4 regions of the Desulfitispora alkaliphila genome follow, and region 4 is predicted to be linked to each of the others. Evidence: riboswitches for the same ligand, from Rfam matches in the RefSeq annotation. Region 4 holds a riboswitch; each other region holds the start of a gene.
The links. Region 4 has a riboswitch for S-adenosylmethionine ahead of metF (methylenetetrahydrofolate reductase [NAD(P)H]). Riboswitches for the same ligand answer to the same signal wherever they lie in the genome.
Positions count from the first base shown of each region.

Region 1: another riboswitch for S-adenosylmethionine. It lies ahead of metK (methionine adenosyltransferase); the one in region 4 lies ahead of metF (methylenetetrahydrofolate reductase [NAD(P)H]).
Region 2: another riboswitch for S-adenosylmethionine. It lies ahead of GGQ84_RS05525 (homocysteine synthase); the one in region 4 lies ahead of metF (methylenetetrahydrofolate reductase [NAD(P)H]).
Region 3: another riboswitch for S-adenosylmethionine. It lies ahead of metA (homoserine O-acetyltransferase MetA); the one in region 4 lies ahead of metF (methylenetetrahydrofolate reductase [NAD(P)H]).

Region 1 is NZ_JBNPXS010000005.1:541-6,410, forward strand. It holds partial or broken gene GGQ84_RS02920 (transposase) at 1-32, shown strand, start outside; gene GGQ84_RS02925 (hypothetical protein) at 320-937, shown strand; gene GGQ84_RS02930 (copper amine oxidase N-terminal domain-containing protein) at 1,055-2,194, shown strand; gene metK (methionine adenosyltransferase) at 2,243-3,439, opposite strand; SAM riboswitch class I at 3,530-3,631, opposite strand; gene GGQ84_RS02940 (PTS sugar transporter subunit IIC) at 3,702-4,724, opposite strand; gene GGQ84_RS02945 (CBS domain-containing protein) at 4,845-5,285, opposite strand; gene GGQ84_RS02950 (glycerate kinase) at 5,313-5,870, opposite strand, start outside.
Region 2 is NZ_JBNPXS010000010.1:65,461-71,330, reverse strand. It holds gene GGQ84_RS05530 (ACT domain-containing protein) at 1-425, opposite strand, end outside; gene GGQ84_RS05525 (homocysteine synthase) at 568-1,863, opposite strand; SAM riboswitch class I at 1,948-2,050, opposite strand; gene spoIVA (stage IV sporulation protein A) at 2,138-3,619, opposite strand; gene GGQ84_RS05515 (NAD(P)H-dependent glycerol-3-phosphate dehydrogenase) at 3,825-4,862, opposite strand; gene plsY (glycerol-3-phosphate 1-O-acyltransferase PlsY) at 4,878-5,465, opposite strand; gene der (ribosome biogenesis GTPase Der) at 5,478-5,870, opposite strand, start outside.
Region 3 is NZ_JBNPXS010000008.1:48,496-54,365, forward strand. It holds gene GGQ84_RS04670 (ASKHA domain-containing protein) at 96-1,655, shown strand; gene GGQ84_RS04675 (nitroreductase family protein) at 1,718-2,335, opposite strand; SAM riboswitch class I at 2,474-2,578, shown strand; gene metA (homoserine O-acetyltransferase MetA) at 2,653-3,594, shown strand; gene GGQ84_RS04685 (MutS family DNA mismatch repair protein) at 3,643-5,451, opposite strand; gene GGQ84_RS04690 (LysM peptidoglycan-binding domain-containing protein) at 5,542-5,870, shown strand, end outside.
Region 4 is NZ_JBNPXS010000001.1:78,917-84,786, reverse strand. It holds gene GGQ84_RS00440 (EAL domain-containing protein) at 1-481, shown strand, start outside; gene rlmH (23S rRNA (pseudouridine(1915)-N(3))-methyltransferase RlmH) at 453-932, shown strand; gene GGQ84_RS00430 (Fic family protein) at 1,131-2,363, shown strand; gene GGQ84_RS00425 (malate:quinone oxidoreductase) at 2,543-4,072, shown strand; SAM riboswitch class I at 4,078-4,184, shown strand; gene metF (methylenetetrahydrofolate reductase [NAD(P)H]) at 4,291-5,163, shown strand; gene GGQ84_RS00415 (vitamin B12 dependent-methionine synthase activation domain-containing protein) at 5,183-5,848, shown strand; gene GGQ84_RS00410 (homocysteine S-methyltransferase family protein) at 5,835-5,870, shown strand, end outside.

The sequences.
Region 1 (5,870 bases), on a different contig from region 4:
CTAATGACAAAACTAAATTAGCAGCTGCATAAATAGCAAAAAACATTTTAAGCCTAGAAATTCTGCTAGTATGCCCTTTTTTAGCCACATTGTAAATGGTAAGTCAAAAAAGAGTGAAACCTTTACTTTATTCAAGTCAAATAGCAAAATAAGCTGTTTGGTAAAGTTAATTTTTAAGCAAAAAGCTTATTTTGCAAAAGTCTCACATTTTAACATTTTGAACCAAAACTAAAAGAAAATTTTACCACTAATACCTGCTACTACATTGGCGCATAATACTAATGGTCAATATCCTTACTACATATAAGGAGGTGATTTCGTGCCACAACAATACGGTCAAATGAGTCAACAGCAAGCTCAGTTCAATCCAAGTCAGTTTCAGCAAGGTGTAAACAGATTTGAGTCTGGGCAATACCCTCAAGCGCAAGCTGGACAAATGAACCAGTATGGGCAGCAGCAACAAATGAGCCAGCCACAGCAACAGCAAATGGGGCAGCAACCACAACAGCAGGCTCAGTTCAACCCAAACCAGTACCAGCAAGCTGTAAACAACTATGAAACTGGTCAGTACAACCAAGGTCTTGCTCAGTCTCAAGGTAGCCAAATGAGCCAATACGGTCAAATGGGGCAGCCTCAACAGCAGCAAGCTCAGTTCAACCCAAACCAGTTCCAGCAAGCTGTAAACAACTATGAAACTGGTCAGTACAACCAAGGTCTTGCTCAATCCCAAGGCAGCCAAATGAGCCAATACGGTCAAATGGGGCAGCCACAGCAACAGCAAATGGGACAGCAACCTGGACAAGCGCAGTACAATCCTAACCAGTTCCAGCAAGCTGTAAACAGATTTGAGACTGGACAATACCCTCAAGCGCAAGCTGGTCAACAGCAACAGATGAACCCGCAGCCACAACAGGGGCAATACGGCCAGAATTATTAATTAGATAAAGGCTGTTCTAGAAAGATTATCTTTCTGGAACAGCCTTTTTTCTTACATATTTTGGGGATGTCCACAATATACTTTTGTATACCACTAAACTGATTGGGGGAAGAAACAGTGAAGAAAGTAAAAATCTTTTTTGCAGTACTTGTTCTCTTTTTTACAGTATTTAATGCCCAAGCCATAGGCGCATCAACAAATGATATTAGTGTTCTAATTAATCAAGAAAAGTTAAAAACTGATACACCGCCTGTCTTTGAGAGCGGACGATTACTAGTTCCCTTTAGAGCTATTGCAGAAAGTCTCGGAGCTGACGTAGCATACGACTCCGGCACTATAACTGCCCGGCTCAACGATAGGAAAATAATCATGCAGGTGGGAAGCACTATTGTTCAAGTGGATCAGACAGCCTTTTTCACTGATGTGCCACCTATGCTTAAGAAAGGAAGAACTTTGCTCCCTTTGAGGCTAATGGGAGAATTGGCAGGCTACTCTGTTTCTTGGAATGGAGATACAAACACAGCTCACTTGGAAAAACCTGAAACCCAGAGCTCAAAGACACTAGAGAGTAGCCCCTTGGCCCAAGCTATTGTAAACTATAGGAAGCAAAATGAGCAACAACTAAGCCTCTACGGGCAAGTCAGCACCTGGGAAGAATACAGCGAACCAGATAAAGTACTTTACTATCCAGCAGGTTTAGCCGCTACCCATGCAATTGCTCAGCGACATTTAGATGCAATTTTCGTTCAAGATGTGTATTATGGAGAAATTGAAACTGCCCGGAAAGGAGATAAGTATTACTACAGAGTTGTGGAGTGGGATGTGGACCAAAAAAAGCCACCATTTAAATCTGTCAGTGCAAATTACCCCCACTTAAGCCCTATGACCAACTTACACAATTTAGGTGACTATAAGGTTCTCCACCTATCTGAGCCCATAACCCAAGTCTCCTATGAAGGCTCGGAAAAAATAAGCACTGATTTAATAAATAATGAAGTTACCATGGATACCTATGCCTATACCTTTAAATTGCGAAATCTAAAGCCAGGACAGATACAGAAAAACTTCGGCACATTGGTTGATTACAGGTTTAAGGCTTGGATAAGTCAAGATACCTCTCCTAAATTGATAAAAGCTCAGTACTACTGGGTTTATCAAGATAGTCGTGGCGAAAATATCTATCAAACTGTAGAAGCCTACTTTTCCGACCAACCCGACTTTAGTGATCTTTTAAAAACAGTGCCATGGGCACAGTGATAATTGTCAATACAGCGGTAATTAAAGAAGAGCTAACACCAAAAGGTGTTAGCTCTTTGCAGCCTCTGCCCTCAAGGCATCAGCTTTGTCCGTCTTTTCCCATGGCAGATCTATATCTGTTCTACCCATGTGCCCGTAGGCAGCTGTTTGTCTATAAATAGGTCTGCGCAACTCCAAATCTCTGATGATTGCAGCAGGTCTCAAGTCAAAGTTCTTTTCTATTAATTCCTCTATCTTTTCCACTGGAACCTTTTCTGTTCCAAAGGTCTCTACCATAACCGATACCGGTTTTGCCACTCCAATTGCATAGGCCAATTGCACTTCGCACTTATCGGCCAAGCCAGCAGCCACCACATTTTTAGCCACATATCTAGCAGCATAGGCGGCAGAGCGGTCAACCTTTGTGGGATCCTTTCCTGAGAAGGCACCTCCACCGTGTCGAGCATAACCCCCATAAGTATCTACTATAATTTTTCGCCCTGTTAGACCCGCATCTCCTTGAGGGCCACCCACAACAAATCTGCCAGTAGGATTTATCAAATATTTGGTTTCATCATCTAGTAACTCTTCTGGAACAATGGGCTTTACCACTTTCGCAATTAAATCTCGTTCTATTTGCTCTAATTCAACTTGTGGTGCGTGCTGAGTTGAGATTACCACAGTATCAATTCGTACAGGCTTGTCGTCCATATACTCTACTGTAACCTGAGTCTTGCCATCAGGACGAAGATACTCTAATTCACCGCTTTTTCTCACGGCAGCTAACTTTCGTGCCAGTCTGTGAGAAAGAGCTATTGGTAAGGGCATTAACTCTTCAGTTTCATTACAAGCAAAGCCAAACATCATTCCCTGATCGCCCGCACCAGTGGACTCAATCTGACTATCCTTCATTTCCCCCTTTTTAGATTCTAGCGCCTGGTCTACACCAAGGGCAATATCAGGTGATTGTTCATCGATAGCCGTTAAAACTGCACAGGTATCACAGTCAAAACCATACTTGGCTCTAGTGTATCCAATCTCTCTTACGGTATTTCTTACAGTTTTTGGTATGTCCACATAGCAATTAGTTGTAATTTCACCTGTTATCAGTACCATACCAGTTGTAATTGCAGTCTCACAAGCTACTCTGGCATTGGGGTCCTGGCTAAAAATAGCGTCTAAAATAGCATCAGAAATCTGATCTGCCATTTTGTCCGGATGTCCCTCGGTAACCGATTCTGAGGTGAATAGTCTCTTTTTGGCCATATATTTAAACCTCCTTTTTGATTAAAGAAAATACTTTCCTATGGTGCAAAAAAAAATCCTCTCGCTAAATACGAGAGGTCTATCATTCCCCTCTTATCTCTCAGGCCCTAGCCTGCAGGAATTGGCACCTAACTGTTTCCAGTTGGTTGCCGGGTTTCATCGGGCCTGTCCCTCCACCTCTCTAGATAAGAATTCTAAACTTTATTCGACATTATTATATCGTTTCCTCCTACAGAAAGCAAATTTTCGCCCAAAATTTATTTTATAGGTCTAGTTTCATATCTCCTGCTTTGATTAAGCCTGCCTTTCGCATGACAATAGCTACGGCCAAAGCTATTGCTGCGGGCAATATAAAGTGGAACGCTATAATCAGAGGAAGGGAACCCATTCCCATCACGTCCATGGTGCCAATTTGCCCTACCAGGCCAGCTGTTCCCATTCCCGCCCCTGCAGGATTATTATACATAGGAAAAATTGTTGTTACAAAGGGACCCAGTATGGCTCCTGCCACGGTTGGCGGTACTATGATCATGGGGTTCTTTACAATGTTAGGAATCTGAAGCATGGATGTACCTAAGCCCTGGGCCATTAACCCCGCCATCTTGTTATCCCTGTAGCTAATTACTGCAAACCCTACCATCTGAGCAGCACAACCCACTGTGGCTGCCCCTGCGGCCAAGCCTCCTAACTCCATCATAATGGCAATTGCTGCACTGCTAATAGGTGCAGTCAATGCTAAGCCCATCAAGCTGGCAACTATAATTCCCATAGGTATTGGATGCATCTCAGTAGCAATCATTATCAGATTTCCAAATTCTATCATAAAATTATATATTCTCGGGCCTATCACTTGGGCTACAGCTACTCCGGTAATAATTGTAGTAGCTGGAGTTACTATTAAATCAACTTTAGTTTCCTTAGATATTAATTTCCCTATTTCAGCACCAATTAGCGCTGCTACAAAGGCTCCTGCAGGCCCCCCCAGCTGGGCGCCAGCAGCTCCAGTTATGGTCGATGCAAACAGGACAAAGGGTGGCGCTTTTAGACCAAATGCTACAGCTACCCCAATAGCTGGTCCCATCATACTAGAAGCCAACGCCCCTATCTCTTCCAGAAAGCCTATTCCCAGCTGTTCTCCAGCTACTCGAAGAATTAAGCCTACAATTAGAGATGAAAACAAACCCAAAGCCATTGCTCCCAATGCATCTATCCCATATCGCCTTAGGGAAATTTCCACACCCTTTCGACGTAGAAAGGACTGCTTCTCCATATTCTCTTTATCCATCTATCTCCACTCCCCTATCTTAAAATTATATTTACCATTATACACCCGAGCAGCTGTCTTGTCACCTGTAAAATAAAAAAAAAGAAACTTCACTCATGGAGTGAAGTCTTTCCCTTTATCTTACGATCTATCTGCAACCACTTTTATTATATCCGAATATGTAATTATTCCAACCAGTTTATCTTCTTTTGTAACCGGCAATTTTTTTACCCCTTTGGCAACCATTAGCGCTATAGCTTCCCCTAGTTCTACTTCCTCGGTAATGGTAACCGCACCATGAGTTGAGACGATTTGTTCCACTTTCTTTTGGGCCAACTCATCCATTCGTTCCAAATACTTTTCTAGCCCTGGAATCTTTGGGACTTCCCCTAGCACTCGCAAAATGCCCGGGATAAACATCTGCACAACATCTGATTCCGTAATCATTCCCACAACCTTTTCTCCATCCATAACTGGGAGTCCACTAATGCACCCACTAGTCATTAGCTTAGCTGCATTTCCCACCAATTCTCCTTTTTCCACTGTGGTAACATTCCGTTGCATCACCTCTCCTACTTTCACCAAATCACCGTCCTTTCTCTTTATATTTTATTTATCCTTATATGCTAACCCTGCTTGCCATAATCGAGCTACTTGGTAAGCTGTATTTTCTACTAACTGTGCCCCCTGATCCATAGCCACCTTTAGCTCCATGGGCTGGTTTACTGTGCTAAAAATAGCATCAACCCCTATTTGATGTAACTCTTCGCAGTTTAGATCAGCGCTACCAGATATGCAAATAACCGGTTTTCCATATTTTTTGGCCAGTTTAGCTACTCCCGCAGGCGCCTTACCCCTTGCCGTTTGTCCATCAGTTTTTCCTTCACCTGTTATCACTAAATCCACCTGTTCAGCTAGCTGCTCCATCCCAGTTGCATCTATAATTAAGTCAACTCCAGGTGTCAACTGGGCATCTAGAAAGGCCAGCAGTCCTGCCCCAATCCCTCCAGCGGCACCGGCTCCAGGAACTTCAGCCACCTCTTTTTGTAGCTGTTCTTTCAATAGTTGCGCAAAGTGAAACAGGCCCTGATCTAATTCCCTTACCATTTCCGGAGTTGCACCTTTTTGCGGACCGTAGATGCTAGCAGCCCCTTCCTCACCACAGAG
Region 2 (5,870 bases), on a different contig from region 4:
ACCTTGAGGTTCTTTAAACCGCTTATATCACCTAAAGTGTTTAAAAGATCCTCTGTTGTCACATTCATCTCTGTAGTTTCTATAGATAGGGTCACATTGGCGAGACCTTGTAGGGGCAGTCCTTGGTTTATGGTTAAAATGTTTCCACCTTCAGCTGCAACTGAGTTAAGTACTTTTGACAAAACACCACTTTTATGTTCTAAATCAAGAGAAATGGTGACAATTTTGTTGTGACTGTCTCTGTAAAGGGGGAAAATCCCATCTTTGTATTTGTAAAATGCACTTCTGCTAATACCAGCCAATTCCGCTGCTTCATTTACTGTTTCCGCTTCACCCTTTGCCAGTATCTCTTTTGCCTTAGCAGTTTTCATGATTGCTTCTGGCAGTATCTCAGAGCTAATCATAAAAAATTTTTGTTTTTTCAAATTAGCCACTCCCTTGTCTCTCAGCCGTGGATTTTTATCTATGTATGATAGACATTATAGCAACTCTATCCAGCTTTTGCAATACTTAATAATAGAAAAATAGAGGCTTACGCCCCTATTTTCCGATTTTGAATTTTTACTATTATTCAATAAACTTGCACTTTTCTAGAGCATTATCTAAGTCTGCTTTCAAATCTTCCACCGCTTCGATACCCACTGACAGCCTAACCATATCCCCGGTAACTCCAGAACTAATCTGTTGCTCTTCTGTTAACTGTTGATGAGTGGTTGTTGCCGGATGAATTACTAGAGATCTGGCATCTCCTATGTTTGCCAGGTGGAAAAATAGGTTTAGGTTTTCGATAAATTTAGGTCCTGCTTCTTTTCCTCTCTTTAAGCCAAAGGTCATAATTGCACCTGTACCAGCTTTTAAGTATTTTTGCGCTAGCTCATGAGATGGATGGCTTTTTAACCCAGGATAGCTGACCCAGCTCACTTCTGGGTGCTCTTCTAAGTACTGAGCTATCTCCAGCGCATTAGCACTGTGACGTTCCATCCGCAAATGCAGGGTTTCTAAGCCTAGGAGCAGTTGATGGGCATTAAAGGGACTGATGGACGCTCCTATGTCTCGCAGTAGCTGTACTCTAGCCTTAACAATAAATGCTGACTGTCCAAATGCTTCGTGGAATTTGATTCCGTGGTAGCTTGGGTCAGGGTCTGTAAATTCGGGAAACCTGTCATTGCTCCAATCAAATTTCCCCGAGTCCACAATTACACCACCTATGCTAGTTCCATGGCCGCCAATAAATTTGGTAGCCGAATGGATCACAATATCTGCGCCAAAGTCAAAGGGCTTGCACAGGTAAGGCGTAGCCACTGTGTTATCTACAATCAGAGGAACTCCAGCTTCATGAGCTATTTGGGCTACTTTCTCTATATCCAAAACGTTAAGCTTAGGGTTACCCATGATTTCTCCATATACAGCTTTTGTCTTTTCGTTAATAGCTTCTCTAAAGTTTTCAGGGTTATCAGGATCTACAAGCCTAACCTTGATTCCCATTTTGGGCAAGGTGTGGGTAAATAGGTTATAGGTGCCACCGTAGAGGCTGTTAGCCGCAACGATTTCATCCCCAGCCTTAGCTAGATTGAGTATTGCTAGAGTTTCTGCTGCTTGTCCTGAAGCTACTGCTAAAGCTCCAACCCCACCCTCTAATAGGGCTATCCTCTTTTCAAAAACGTCCGTGGTAGGATTCATAATCCTAGTATATATATTTCCCGGTTCTTTTAAGGCAAAAAGATTAGCTGCATGCTCACTACTTTCAAAAGCATAAGAAGTAGTCTGGTAAATAGGTACTGCCATTGAGCCAGTTGTAGGGTCAGGCTGCTGGCCTCCATGTACTGCTAGGGTATCTAACTTTAAGTTTTCTTCTTTGGTCATCAACATTACCTCCTCATTTATTTTTGGTAAACAAAAAACCTCTTCTTAGATAAGAAGAGGGTGGTTGTACTTAGCAAAAAGCCTCTCTTATCTCCCAGGTATACACCTGCAGGATTTGGCACCATTGCTCATGTGAGCCGGTTGCCGGGTTTCATTGGGCCAGTCCCTCCACCTCTCTGGATAAGAAAACGTATGTGTTTTTCAGTAGTATATCAATACTAGACGCTTATGTCAACCTATTTTGAAAGAAAAAATAAAGTCGGACTAGCCGACTTTAGATTATAATGCATATGAGTCCACCACTGCCATCATTGACAATGCGCTGCAGTGTATCCTGCAGTTTGGTCTGAGCGTTGTCTGGCATGCGATATAGTTTGTTCTGAATACCCTCACGAACCAATTCATGCAAGGACTTTCCGAAAATATTGGATTCCCAAATTTTTGTGGGGTTTTCTTCAAACTCATTCTCAATGTATCTAACCAGCTCTTCACACTGCTTCTCAGTGCCAATAAGCGGTGTAACTTCTGTGTTTATGTTGGCTTTGATTATGTGTAAAGAAGGCGCACTTGCCTTAAGCTTTACTCCAAATCTGCCCCCTGTTCTAATTAGCTCAGGCTCATCTAAAGTCATTTCATCAACTTGTGGTGTGACAACTCCATAGCCATGCTCTTCCACTTCATGGAGTGCCTGGGCAACTTTGTCGTATTCACGCTTAGCCACACTTAGCTCTTTCATGAGGCTCAATAGGTGATGCTCCCCTTCAATCTCAAAGCCACTTACCTCTTGCAATACCTTATAGAATAGTCCTTCTGATTCTTTTAGGTCAATTGAAGCTACTCCCGTTCCTAGATCCATATTAGTCAAGTTTACTGCCTTAACAAATTCATAGACACTCAGGTTCTCTAGAGCATAATCTATATCCCTAAGCCTTTTAACTTGCCCCACGCTTTCTTTAACAGCTGTTTCAAACTGCTCTTTCAGCCAATGACTGTACTCTAATTCTTCCACCCACTTTGGCAAACTAATGTTTACCTCTTTGACTGGGAATTCGTAGAGACTTTCTTCTAATACCTTTAGAATGTCATCTTCTGTTAGGTTGAGGCAATCTATTGGCAACACTGGCACATCATATTTTTCCTCTAGCTCACCTGCTAGCTCTGATACTTGAGCACTATAGGGGTTTGTTGAGTTTAGGATAACTAAAAATGGTTTATTTAGCTCTTTTAGCTCAGCGATTACTCGCTCCTCAGCCTCTTCATAGTTTTCTCTTGGTATGTCTGAGATTGACCCGTCTGTAAGAACGACCAGTCCAATAGTAGAGTGATCTTCAATCACCTTTCTGGTACCTATCTCAGCAGCTTCCTGAAAAGGAATTTCATTTTCAAACCAAGGAGTAGTCACCATTCTCGGGCCATCCTCTTCCTCATAGCCCAGTGCCCCGTCCACAGTATAACCCACACAATCAACTAACCTTACTTTAACTTCTACTCCTTCGCGCACGCTTATTTCTATTGCTTCATTGGGAATGAACTTGGGCTCTGTAGTCATGATTGTTTTGCCTGCAGCACTTTGAGGAAGCTCATCTGTAGCTCTGTCCCGTTCATTCTCTTCTTCAATGTTTGGCAGCACTAATGTTTCCATGAATTTTTTTATGAATGTTGACTTTCCAGTTCGCACAGGTCCTACTACGCCTAAGTAAACGTCACCTCCTGTACGCTCAACAATGTCTTGAAAAATATCTAGTTTCTCCTCCAACACCGTTCCCTCCTTACTATACTATGTTTTCTTTACTACTGGCACACCCTATTACTAACCCAGTTCATCCCTCCCTCATTTCTAATCATATTCATTCTTCCTATTATTGGCACATGTAATTAACAATATATATATATGAGCCTAGTCCTTGATTATTACATGAAAATAATAAAAAAAAGCACGGCATCCGCCGTACTTTGAAAAATTAATTGTTTTCCCATAAGTCTCCTGCTAAACCTATGTCTTCCATCTCATTTGTCTTTACTCGTTCCATTAAGTTTCTAACTGCGGAGCTGGCTTCCTGATCTGCAAATAATATACTATATAATTCCTCTACAATAGGCATTTCCACTTGATATTGCTGTGCCAGCTTGTAGGCTGCTTTGGTAGCGTTTACTCCTTCAACTACCATTCCTACTTCTTCTAGCGTCTGGTTCAAAGTTTTTCCCGAGCCGATGCAAATTCCGGCCCTTCTGTTGCGGCTATGAGCACTTGTGCATGTTACAATTAAATCTCCCACACCACTTAGTCCCGCAAAGGTCAATGGGTTGCCACCCATGGCTACTCCTAATCTTCCGATTTCAGCAATTCCCCTAGCTATAAATGCCGCTTTTGTATTATCACCAAAGCCTAAACCGTCAGAAATCCCCGTCCCCAATGCAATAACGTTCTTCAATGCTCCACCTAATTCAACTCCAACCAAGTCGGGGTTTGTATATACACGAAAACTAGAACAGATAAATAAATCCTGCACGAACTCTGCGGTTTTCTTGCTTTTAGATGCAGATACTACTGCAGTGGGCATTTGCTTCACTACTTCCTCCGCATGGGATGGACCTGATAGCATTGCAAAGTTATTCTCAGATCCCGGCAGGACTGTAGCTGCCACCTGACTCAAACGCTGAAGTGTCCCTACATCAAATCCCTTAGCAGTATTTACAATAACTGTACTTTCATTTAAAAGGGGCTTAATTTGTTCTAAATAGTCTTTAACAGTATGGGATGGCAAGCTCAAAACAATTACTTCCGAACCTGACACTACCCGCTCCAAATCAGTATCACATTCTAAGCTCAAGGGCAAGTTGGCCCCTGGTAGGTATTTCTTATTTGTGTGTTCAGTATTTATCTCCTGACTGGTGGCTTCACTTCTAGCCCATATTTTTACTTTTTTCCCCTTGTTGCACAGAAGTGTTGCCAGCGCAGTCCCCCAACTACCTGCACCTAATACGGAAACGTCAGTCATTGATTCCCCTCCCAGCTACTTGATTTTTAGTTCATTTCCTGCAAGCAAGCGCTTGATATTTGGTATATGTCTGTATATTACAAATATAGCGGCAGCAGTACCAAAAGCAGTTATAAGTAACGGCTCTTTAAAGTAAATCATCAGCATGGGCACAAGGAAAGCACCTACTATGGATGCTAATGATACATATTTAGTTATGAGAACGATAGCAAGCCAAAAGAAAAAGGCAATTATTATTACTTTAGGTACTAGGGCCATTACCACACCTGCTCCTGTGGCTACACCTCTGCCTCCTTTAAATTTCATAAAGATAGACCAGTTGTGCCCCACAATAGTTACAAGGCCCACTAGAATAGCAACTCCCACTTCCCCCATGTACATTGCATATAGGGTGGGGAAAAAACCCTTGAGGAAGTCACCCAATAAAACTAATGAAGCGGGGCCTGCTCCCAATATTCTAAAGGCATTTGTCGTTCCAATATTACCACTACCGTGCTTAGTTATATCAATCTTTTTGATATGCTTTCCCACTATGTAGCCAAAGGGGATTGCCCCTACAAAGTATGCAATTATGAGTATTAGAACTGTGCTCAGAAATTCCATCTTATTTCCCCTTTACTCTTTTCTTTTCCTTATGGCAAATCTAATCGGTGTTCCTTGGAAGCCAAAGTGTTCTCTGATGTTGTTTTCAATATACCTCTGATATGAAAAGTGCATCAATTCAGGGTCATTTACAAAGATGATAAACTTTGGCGGATTAGTTGATGCTTGGGTACAAAATAGTATTTTTAACCTTCTACCTTTATCCGTAGGAGGTGGCGTTATATGGGTTATATCTCTGATTAGGTTGTTTAGTACACTAGTATTAACCCGATATGAATGCTGCTCTGCCACAAAGTTCACCAGTTCGCTAATTTTTGTTACTCGCTGCCCAGTTAGTGCAGATATGTAAAGGATAGGAGCATACTTCATAAAGCCCAGCTCTTCTCTAATGTGCTCATCAAACCT
Region 3 (5,870 bases), on a different contig from region 4:
AAAAAAATAGTATATTTGTCCTAATTATATATTTTATACACCTTCCTGTTTATGATATACTCAAAAAAGGAAATAGAATAGGAAGGGTGACTGTCATGAAAAATATTCTGAGCCAGGGTAAGGAGCTATCCACAGAATTAGACCCCCTTACTGTGAAAGTATTTAAAAGCTTATCTCCCCCAAGCTTGCAAGATAACAGAGGAGATGCAGATCGCATTAGAGCAGTTCTAAGCCCTCATTGCGAAAACTTAGAAATTCCCCTCCCCTTATTAAACAGTTTGCCCAATATCCTGCGCCAGAGTCACTGGCAAGTAACATTGACTATGGGTAAGCTTAAAGGTAGGTATCAGTTGCTTCAAGTGGAACCAGGGGATACCACATCTAACAACTGGGGGGTAGCTGTGGATATTGGTACCACTACTGTTGTTGCCTATTTAGTAGACTTAGTCAGCGGAGAAACTACCCAGATTGCATCTAATTACAATGGCCAGGTGAAATATGGAGAAAACATTTTAACAAGAATTCAGCACAGTTATACTGAAGAAGGTAAACACCAACTACAGCAATCTATTATCGCCACCCTAAACTCTCTTATCGAAGAAGTTGCTCAACTACAAAATATAAGTGCTCGGGACATCACAGCAGCAGCTTTTGCTGGCAACACTACTATGATCCATATGCTGTTAGGCCTTGATGCTTCCCAAGTTTGTAAAGAGCCCTATATCCCTGTCATAAATTCCCCAGATATAATTACAGCATCCCAACTAAACCTTAATATGCTTCCCCATGGACTAATTTATTTTGTTCCCAGCATTGGTAGTTACGTGGGAGGCGATGTAATTGCAGGAGTTCTAGTTAGCGGTATGCACAAGAGCCCAGAAACATCTCTATTAGTGGACATAGGTACTAACGGAGAAAAGATTTTAGGAAATCAAGAGTGGTTAGTCGCCTGTGCTGGAGCTGCAGGTCCTGCCTTAGAAGGCGGTGTAGTTCAGCAAGGAATGAGAGCAGAACCAGGTGCTATTGAGAAAATTCAAATTGATCCCCAGACTAAGAAAGTATCCTATAATACAGTTAACAATATTAGTCCTAAGGGATTATGTGGTTCAGGTTTAGTGGACTGTCTTGCACAGATGCTCTTAAGCGGAATAGTCGACCGTAAAGGCTATTTTAAACAAAATACAAATTCCTACACCCTTGTCTCAGCTGAAGAAAGTGCCAACGGCCTGGATATCTGCATATCTCAATCGGACTTGAAAAATTTAATAAGAACAAAGGGAGCTGTTAACGCCTCTATTTCTGTACTCTTAGAAGCAGTTGGTTGTCCTATGGAGGACATCAAACACTTCTATACAGCAGGAGCTTTTGGTAACTACCTAGATACTGAGTCAGCTATTACAATCGGTTTATACCCAGACTTGCCACGAGAGCGCATAGTTAAGCTGGGAAATAGTTCTGGGACGGGAGCTAAATTAGCTCTGTTATCTCAACAAAAGCGCCAGGAACTTGAAGAAATAGCCAGAAGAATTACTTATTTTGAAATGAATGCTAACCAGGATTTTATGAATAAATATACTTCAGGATTGTTTCTCCCTCACAGTAATTTAGAGCTTTATCCTAGTATTAAAGAAAAGCTTAACAGAAACCCAAAATAACCGAATTTTTAAAGGATGCTTAAACTTCTAAGCATCCTTTAAAAGTATAGAACTGAATTCTCCTAAACCTCTTTTATAATAATCTCCTCTAATGACAGTCTAGGCCTCTGGTTAGGATGCTGATCCGGATATCCAATAGGTAACAATGCCACAACGTGATATCTATCCTCTAGCTCAATTGCCTGCTTTACTTTACCCTGACTGAACATCATCACCCAACAACTTCCTAGCCCCAAGTCTTCCGCCCTCAAGGTGATATGGTCTATTGCAATAGCAGTATTTAGACTCATATACGCCATAGCAGCATGTTGTTCCATCTTTTGCTTTTTGTCTGCATAATTCTCTGGTTCAAATCCTTCTAAGTCAGTTCCCACAAATGCCCCCGATTCTTTCAATTCTGTCGCTCTATCCATAATCGCATTCTTGGTTAAGATTTGGGTGTCTACACAACAGACAATAACCACAGGTGCTTTGCTTACAAAAGACAAGGGTGTGGCTTTTGCTAGCTTAGCCCTAGACTCTGAACTCTTTACAACTACAAAACGCCACGGCTGTAAATTCACCCCAGACGGAGCAAGTCTTGCTGCTTCCAGTAATTCGCGAACCAGCTTATCAGGAACCGGGTCCTCTTTAAACTTCCTGATACTTCTTCTAGCTCGAATAGCATCAATTAATTCCATATAATCACCTCACAAGATTTAGTATTACCCAATATTTTTTACTTCCACAAAATGTTTAGGATTCCTCTGCAGCTTTTCCTTGACATCTCCTGCTACTAGTGATAAATTTAAATAAATTTAATATATTCTTATAAGTATCTCTTATTAAGAGCGGTGGAGGGACTGGCCCAGTGAAGCCCGGCAACCAGCACTACTAGTGCAAGGTGCTAATTCCTGTAGGTTATATTAACCTAGAGATGAGAGAAAAGTATTGCAATTAACATCTCCTTCATCTCAGGGAGAGTTTTTTTATTTTATAGATTTAGGAGGTGCTTTCTATGCCTGTAAAAATACCAGATAATTTACCCGCTACAGAAATATTAAGCCAAGAAAATATTTTCGTAATGAATGAAAACAGAGCTCAAACCCAGGATATTCGTCCTTTACGCGTAGCTATATTAAATCTTATGCCCACAAAAATAGCTACAGAAATTCAGTTGTTGCGACTAATAGGTAACACTCCACTGCAAGTAGACGTGGTATTATTGCATCCAGCTACCCATACATCAAAAAATACTCACCCCGAGCACTTGCAGACTTTTTACAAGACTTTTTCTCATATTAAAAATGAAAAATTTGACGGAATGATAATCACAGGAGCGCCAGTTGAGCAATTGCATTTTAATAAAGTAGATTACTGGAATGAACTAAAAGACATTATGGATTGGACTACAGAAAATGTTACGTCCACTTTCCACATTTGCTGGGGTGCTCAAGCAGGCCTTTGTCATCATTACGGTATCCCTAAACACTCTTTAACAGAGAAAAAATTTGGTGTATTTCCCCACATAACTTGCAAAAAAAATGTTAAGTTACTTCGAGGTTTTGATGATCTTTTTTATGTGCCTCACTCCAGGCATACCGAAGTGAGGCTAGAGGACATTGAAAAAGTACCTGAATTAGAGGTATTATCTGTTTCTCCCGAGGCCGGAGTTTATATGGTGGGGTCTAAAGATGGGCGTCAAATATTTGTAACAGGACACTCGGAATATGATCCAGAGACATTGAAACTAGAATATGAGCGAGATATAAATCAAGGCAAAAACATTACTGTGCCTAAAAACTACTTTCCTAATGACGATCCTTCTGCAGACCCTTTGGTAACTTGGAAGGCTCATGCCAATTTGCTATTTGCCAATTGGTTAAACTACTATGTATATCAAGAAACTCCTTACGATGTTACTAAGATATCCAGTCTCCGAAAACCAAAAGTTACTTAATAGGTAATATAGCTATAGCGGCTCCTCGAGGAACCGCTATATTTCATACTAATCAATACCAGCCATTTTAATCAAATACATGGCATTCCTGGTTGTAGAGATGCCCGACCGCAGTTTATAATCAAACTGTATCTTACCACCTCGGTAGTACTCACGAAAATGGAAATTAATTACACACCCATTGGTTTCTTGCTCGAGCTGTCCTAACTCTAAATCGTGAGTAGATACCAAGCCCATTGCCCCCATCTTTTTCATCTTTTTTATGAGCATCTTTGCCCCATCATGTCTATCAAGGGAATTGGTGCCTTTAAAGATTTCATCTAATAAAAAGAATACTTTCTCACTTTTAGATGCTTCTACAATTTTCTTTATCCGCAATAATTCTGCATAAAAAGAAGACGTACTCTCTTCTAAATTATCACTTACGCGCATGCAAGTATAAACATTCAGCAATGGACATTGAAACTTGCGCGCACATACAGGCGCTCCCGCGTATGCTAGCACAAGATTAATGCCTATAGTACGCAATAAAGTACTCTTCCCTGACATATTGGATCCGGTTATTAGCAGGATATCTGCTGGAGGCTTTATTTCTAAGTCATTACATACCCGCACCTGTCTAGACAATAAAGGATGTCCCATATTTTCAGCAACTATACCGATCTCATCCTGGTTCAGCTTTGGCATTTCCCATTCAGGGTTATCGTATTGTAGTAAAGCCAAACTATTCAACCCTTCAATCTGAGCTATTGCATCTAGCCAATTCTCCAATAATCGCCCTGAATTCACCTTCCATTTCTCTAAGGCAAACATAAAGCGATAGTCCCATAATATCAGTAAATTAATTACCATAAAAATTGAGCTCTGGCGATTAGAAATGGACTGAATTATTTTACTTAGCTCCTGCAATTGCTTCGCCGACAACTCTCCCTTTTCATTCAGCATTTGAACTTGTAACTTTTTCAAGTAAGGGGACTTAAATTTCTCTCTCTCTAAAAGAGCCAACATTTTTTCATAGCTTTTTATGCTATTATTGAACTTGGAAGCAGTAGCCAAAACTTGATTCCTTACACCACTATTAAAAGCCAGGATAGCCGCTTGAATAGCAACCGCAACAAGCAAGAAATAGTAAGGTGTTGCTCCAAAAATGAAAAAGGAAATGGCCAAACTAAATGTTACCACTGGCATAATCTGAATTAAAAGCTTTAATCCTTTGCTTTGATATAATGGTAATCGTTCTCCCCCCCACTTTAATAAGGGTTCCGGATCATCCATATCTCCTTGGCTCAACATCCCCATGGCTTGAAACTCCTGTCTCCACTTGTGCTTTTGAGCTAACTCTAAAACCGCCTCCTGCCTCGAATAGATAGTTTCAATATCATTTTCCTGTTGAGTTAAGTCATCAGCTAACCTTCTGCGCCCTAAAGGAGTTACAGCAGTAGTAATCATTTGAAAAAGAGACCCTTTTCCCACAACATCTAAATCACTGCTGTATGGATGCTCTTCATCTACCAAATCTGCTCCAGTATCTGAGAATTTGCTCCATTCATGATCAAGACGCTTTAAAGCATCGGCATTAATCTGTTCTAGGGCAGAAGCTTTGTCCCGATGTTCAATTTGCTTGTTATGGGTAAATACAAGGTATATAAATATTGCCAGAGCTATAATCAATACTCCTATACTCATATAAAGCTCATCTTGAAATGATAAATATGCAGCTGTTCCAGCACCTAACCCAAAAACACCTAACCGCAAATTACTTATTGCATTTACCCTGTTGTGATGTTTTTCTCTCTGGCCCTTAAAGCGTTTGTGTCTGCGCTCATATTCTGTGCGCAGCTCAAAAGTACTAGTCATTGCTTTCCTCCTAATTCACATTTGCTGATTAACTACATAGTATATTCAAAGGCAATATGCCTTAACGCGATTATGTAGAGGTGAATACCAATGTCTCATAAGTGTCCTGAAATAACACAGCCCTATACTATTAAACCGGGCGATACCTTCTTTAAATTATCTCAGCGCTTTAATACTACTGTTGCTGCAATTCAAAGTGCAAACCCCAACGTTAATCCTCTTAACTTGCAGATAGGTCAAGTTATTTGTATCCCTAAAAAACCAGCACCTACGCCTACACCAGTTCCCACACCAACTCCCAGACCGCCATTTCCTGAATGTCCTCCTGATAGCATCTTTTTCGAAGTAGACGAAGGAGATACTCTTGCAACCATTGCCGATGAATTTGGGCTATCTGTGCGGATATTAATAGCTGCTAA
Region 4 (5,870 bases):
GCAGACTGGTTTAGAACCCCGGTGGTTAGAGCTTGAAATTACTGAAAGTATAGCTATGCAAAATGTAGATTACACCTACAAAATGCTTAGAAAGCTTAATGAAATGGGGATAGACCTATCTATTGATGACTTTGGAACAGGCTATTCTTCTTTAAGTTACCTGAAGCGGTTCCCAATAAATAAGCTAAAAATAGATAAATCCTTTGTAAACGATATAACATCTGATGAGAATAATGCTGCAATAGCATCTACAGTAATAGTATTGGGTAAGAGTTTAAAGTTTGGAGTTGTGGCGGAAGGGGTGGAGACCAAAGAGCAATTAGATTTTCTGCGTGAACATAATTGTGAGGAAATGCAGGGATACTACTTTGGAAAACCTGTTCCGGCTGAAAACTTTTGGGAGAAATTAAAAGAGGAAATAGAGAAAAAATGTCAAGGTGCTGATAAGGATAATGAAGGTAACAGTGATTGCAGTTGGTAAGCTAAAGGAGAAATACTTGCTACAGGGGATCAAAGAATATAGTAAGAGGCTTAGTAGCTATTGCAAATTAAATATCTTTGAGATAAGTGATGAACCGACGCCAGATAAAGCCAGTGAGGCGGAAATGGAGCAGATAAAGAGGCGAGAGGGAGAGAGGGTTATGGCAAAGCTAAAGCAGGACAGCTTTGTAATAGCCTTAGATGTTCAGGGACAGATGCTCACCTCAGAACAAGTAGCTGCAAAGCTAGACAACTTGGCTGTGACCGGGAAAAGTCAAGTTATCTTTATTATTGGAGGCTCTCTTGGGTTGTCAGATCAGGTGCTAGAGCGAGCCCAACTGCGGTTATCCTTTTCACCGATGACCTTTCCCCATCAACTGATGAGATTGATACTGCTGGAGCAGGTGTATCGGGCGTTTAGGATTAGTCGGGGAGAGCCGTATCATAAGTAAATAGGTTTTTTAAAAAAGGTTAAAACAAATAATAAACGGCCTGATCACAACAAATATATGTTGTGATCTCAGGCCGTTTATTTTTAAAAATCACGAAAATTTAATTTAAAATTAGCTTCATTTTTTACGTTTAATAAAATATAATTGAGTATATAAATTAAAAAACGGGCATAATTTTAAATAAGGCAGGTGATAAACATGGAATATGAAAAATTATCTAAAGTTTTTTACAAAAAGGGGAATGATTATTATAAAAATGAGGTAGAAAAAAGAAACAGCAGTTACGGTAGTTATATAACAAATTTAAGTATAAAAGGTTTTAGAAAAGGACAAATAACTAATGAAATCTACCGATTATTTTATGTGAATACCCACCAATTAATGACTTTAAATAACAAAGTGTTAATTAATAGTTCAAAAATATCTACACTTATTAGTAAGCTTCCCAAATTCGTTGTAGAGCCATATTTCCATAAACTAATTGTAAACGAAGCACAAAGTAATAATGAAATAGAGGGTATACGTAGTACAAAAAAAGAATTGAAAGATGTATTAGGCGACGTAATGAAATCTGAAAAAAAACAAAAACGTTTTAAAGGATTAATGAAAACATATCTGTATATTGAGCAAATTAAACCTTTTACGGAAATATCAGATTTTAGAAAACTCTTTGATGATTTAGTCTCAGATGAGATAGATAAGGCAGATGAACCTGACGGTGAACTATTTAGAAAAGGATACGTAGAGATAAATGATGGATCAAACACAACTCATATAGGAGTAAGTTCTGAAGTGGAAATTATTGAATTATTAAACGCATTAATTAATTTTCTCAATGATGAACAGTATCCAGAATTATATCGCTATATGGTTGGACATTACTATTATGAATATATACATCCTTTCTATGACGGCAATGGAAGAACAGGGCGTTTATTAGTTTGTAGTTATTTATCTAGATATTTGGAGAGATACTCTGCAATAACTTTTTCTTATGCAATAAATAAGAACAAATCAAAGTATTATAAAGCTCTTGAAGAAATACCTTATCCTTTAAATAGAGGAGAGGTGACCTTTTATTTGATCGATATGTTAGAATTACTTTTATCAGGACAAGAAGGAATTATTGAAGATTTAGAAATAAATTTGTCCAAAATAGAAAGAATTCATAAATACTTTAAAGGTGATATCTGGAAAGAACGAATGGAAGAATCAGATGTATTAAGGAAAATGACATATTTAAGTGTATTTGTTAATGAAGAAACCAATTTTGCTGTAACGCAGTTGATGAAATTCTCTAATAAATCGAGATATAAAGTAAATCAAATAATGAGTAACTTAGAAGGAGATGGATTTGTTAAATTAGTAACTCAAAGACCAAAAGAATATAAAGTTTCTGATGAATTTTTAGAAGATATTTTGACTTCTTAAGAGAAACTTGTATTTTTGGTATAACATACATAGTGGTTCTTAAATGTTTATACAAAATAATTGTTTTAATCTATGCAAAATTCTGATAAAATATATTAATATATAATTAATTAGAAAAGGTGTATGACTAGTTGCACTTGCATCCTTTCTGCAAATATTAAGGTATAAGGACGGTAAAAATGAGTAATAAAACAAGTAGAGCAGACGTTGTTTTGATTGGTGCAGGCATAATGAGTGCCACTTTAGGGACACTTTTGAAAGAATTAGTACCCCGATGGGAAATTACAGTGTTTGAGAAGTTGGAGAAAGCAGGAGGGGAGAGCTCTAACGAATGGAATAATGCGGGAACGGGACATGCGGCGCTATGTGAGCTTAACTACACTGCTCAACAGCCGGACGGATCTATAGATATTAACAAAGCTATAACAATCAATGAGCAATTTCAGGTTTCAATGCAGTTTTGGTCTTATCTTGTAAATAGAAACCTGATAAGTAATCCTCAGGACTTTATCATGGGACTACCTCATATGAGCTTTGTACAAGGAGATCAGAATGTAGCGTTTTTAAAAAAGCGTTTTGAAGCCCTGGCAAATAACCCTTTGTTTCACGGGATGGAATTTTCTGATGACCCAGAAGACCTAAAAGAATGGTTTCCACTTATGATGGAGGGGCGTAAGTCTAATGGACCAATAGCTGCAACGAAAACCGAATATGGAACTGATGTGAATTTTGGTGCTTTAGCACGGATGTTATTTGACCATTTGGACAGAAAAGATGCTGACATTAGATATAAGCATAATGTTAAGGATATTAAACGCACCAGTGACGGATTGTGGGAGTTGAAAGTGCAGAATCTCCACAGCGGTACTGTGGAACGGCATACTGCAAAATTCGTCTTTATTGGAGGCGGGGGAGGAAGCCTACATTTACTGCAAAAGTCCGGTATTCCTGAAGGGAAACATATTGGAGGCTTTCCGGTAAGCGGAATATTTATGGCATGTAATAATCCATCTGTTGTAGAACGGCACTATGCAAAGGTATACGGTAAAGCTAAGGTTGGTGCTCCGCCAATGTCTGTCCCCCACCTTGATATCAGATTTATTGACAATAAAAAGGAGCTGCTGTTTGGGCCATTTGCGGGCTTCTCACCAAAGTTCTTAAAACAGGGTTCAATATTTGATTTATTAACTTCCGTAAAACCGGATAATGTCTTAACTATGTTGGCAGCAGGCGCAAAAGAGATGGCGTTGACAAAATACCTTATTCAGCAAGTTATGTTATCCAAAGAACAGCGAATGGAACAATTACGTGAATTTATCCCTAACGCCAAAAGCGAAGATTGGGATCTAGTAGTAGCCGGCCAGCGTGTGCAAGTTATCAAGGATACTGAGGCAGGTGGCAAAGGAACACTTCAATTTGGTACGGAAGTGATTACTGCTGAAGATGGATCAGCTGCAGCATTACTAGGAGCTTCTCCAGGTGCTTCTATTGTGGTTCACGTTATGCTTGAGGTACTCAAAAAGTGTTTTCCACAAAACATGGAAGAGTGGGAAGCGAAAATCAAAGAAATGATTCCTTCTTATGGGAAGTCACTGATGGAGAACCCGGAGCTTTTGCAGGAAATTCATAATTCAACAGCGCAGACACTTGGATTAGCCTTTACAACACCAACAAATAATGTTATCATAAATAAAATTAAATATAAATAATAAATTTCTTATCAAGAGTGGTGGAGGGACTGGCCCGATGAAGCCCGGCAACAGTCAGCATTAGCTGAAAATGTGCCAATTCCTGCAGCTATTTTTAGCTGAGAGATAGGAAGAGAGTTTTTCAAGTATGGCTTTATGCCTTTAAGACGCCTCTTCTTACGAAAAGAAGGGGCTTTTTATGTTTAATTAAACAGACAATCAATAAGGAGCTGACATCAATGCATATTGGAGACATTTTCGAGCAAAAAAAAACTGTTATCTCATTTGAGGTATTTCCGCCAAAGAAAGATGGGGATATTGATACAATCTACAAAACTATCGATGAACTAGCTCATTTAAGACCTGATTTTATTAGTGTCACCTATGGAGCCGGAGGCTCAGGTAGCAAGAGCACAATTGATATTGCTTCACTTATCAAAAGAAAATACGAGATTGAAGCCTTAGCTCACCTCACTTGTATCACTAGTACAGAGGAAGAAATCAAGAGCACCTTAGAAAAGCTAAAGCAAAATAATCTATATAATGTACTAGCACTGAGAGGTGATTACCCTAAAAATTATAACCAGCGAGGACAAGCTAGATATAATTATGCAGTAGACCTTATAGAAGAGATAAAAGCAAAAGGAAGTTTTTGTGTGGGGGCTGCTGCTTATCCTGAAGGCCACATTGAATGCAGTGATGTGCAGCGGGATTTAGAATATCTAAAGCAAAAAGTAAATGTAGGAGCAGACTTCTTAATTACTCAGCTGTTTTTTGATAACCAGCTTTTCTATAGATTTAAAGAAAAGCTAGACAGGGCTGGAATAGATTGCAAACTATCCGCTGGAATAATGCCTATTTTAAGTAAGCAGCAAGTTGAAAAGATGATTTATATGTGTGGCGCTTCCCTACCTGCTAAGGTAATTAAGCTCTTGGTAAAATACGAGAACAATCCTGAATCCTTGAAAAAATGGGGAATTGAATATGCAGCAGAGCAGGCGGAGGAGCTAGTAAGCAATGGGGTAGATGGAGTCCATATTTACACTATGAATCAACCTCAAATTGCCAGAGCAATAGTGGGTAAACTTAAAAATTTAAGTCAGGCAATCTAGAGGGAAGAGAGGTGACCCAATGGAAATTAATCGAGATGAGGTGCTGCGTTATCTGGGTTATAAAGGTCAGACCATTGACTATAATCTAGAGCTAGTAATTCAAAGCTGTATTGAAGAGATAAAGCTGATTTCCAAGCCTCGGTATCATTATGGTATCTATAAGTTAGAAAAGGGGCGGGAAGAAGTAACTCTAACAGATAGTAACATCAATCTTGAGGGGAATTCTATTAGAGAATACTTGGCTCAAGTAGAGAAATGTGTAGTTTTAGCGGCAACCCTTGGTGCGGAGGTTGACCGGAAAATTAGGCAGTACCAACTGACTGATATGACCAGGGCAGCCATCTTAGATGCATGTGCAACCGAGGCTATCGAAGCTTTGTGCAATCAGGTAGAGCAAGAGATTAAGAAGGTTGTAAAGGGGTCCCACCTAACTTCTCGCTACAGTCCTGGTTATGGAGATTTGCCCCTAGAGCTACAGGGGCAGATATTAAAGGAGCTAAAGGCATATCAAAAAATTGGCCTTGCCATCACTAGTAGTCATCTGTTAACACCTAGAAAGTCAGTGACAGCTATAATAGGGTTATCAGAAAAACCTTTAGCAGTTAAAAAAAAGAAATGTGTAGACTGTACAGCTTACAACTACTGCAGTTACCGAAAGGAGGAAGGAACTTGTGGAGCTCTTTAAAGATAAACAATTTTTAGTTTTT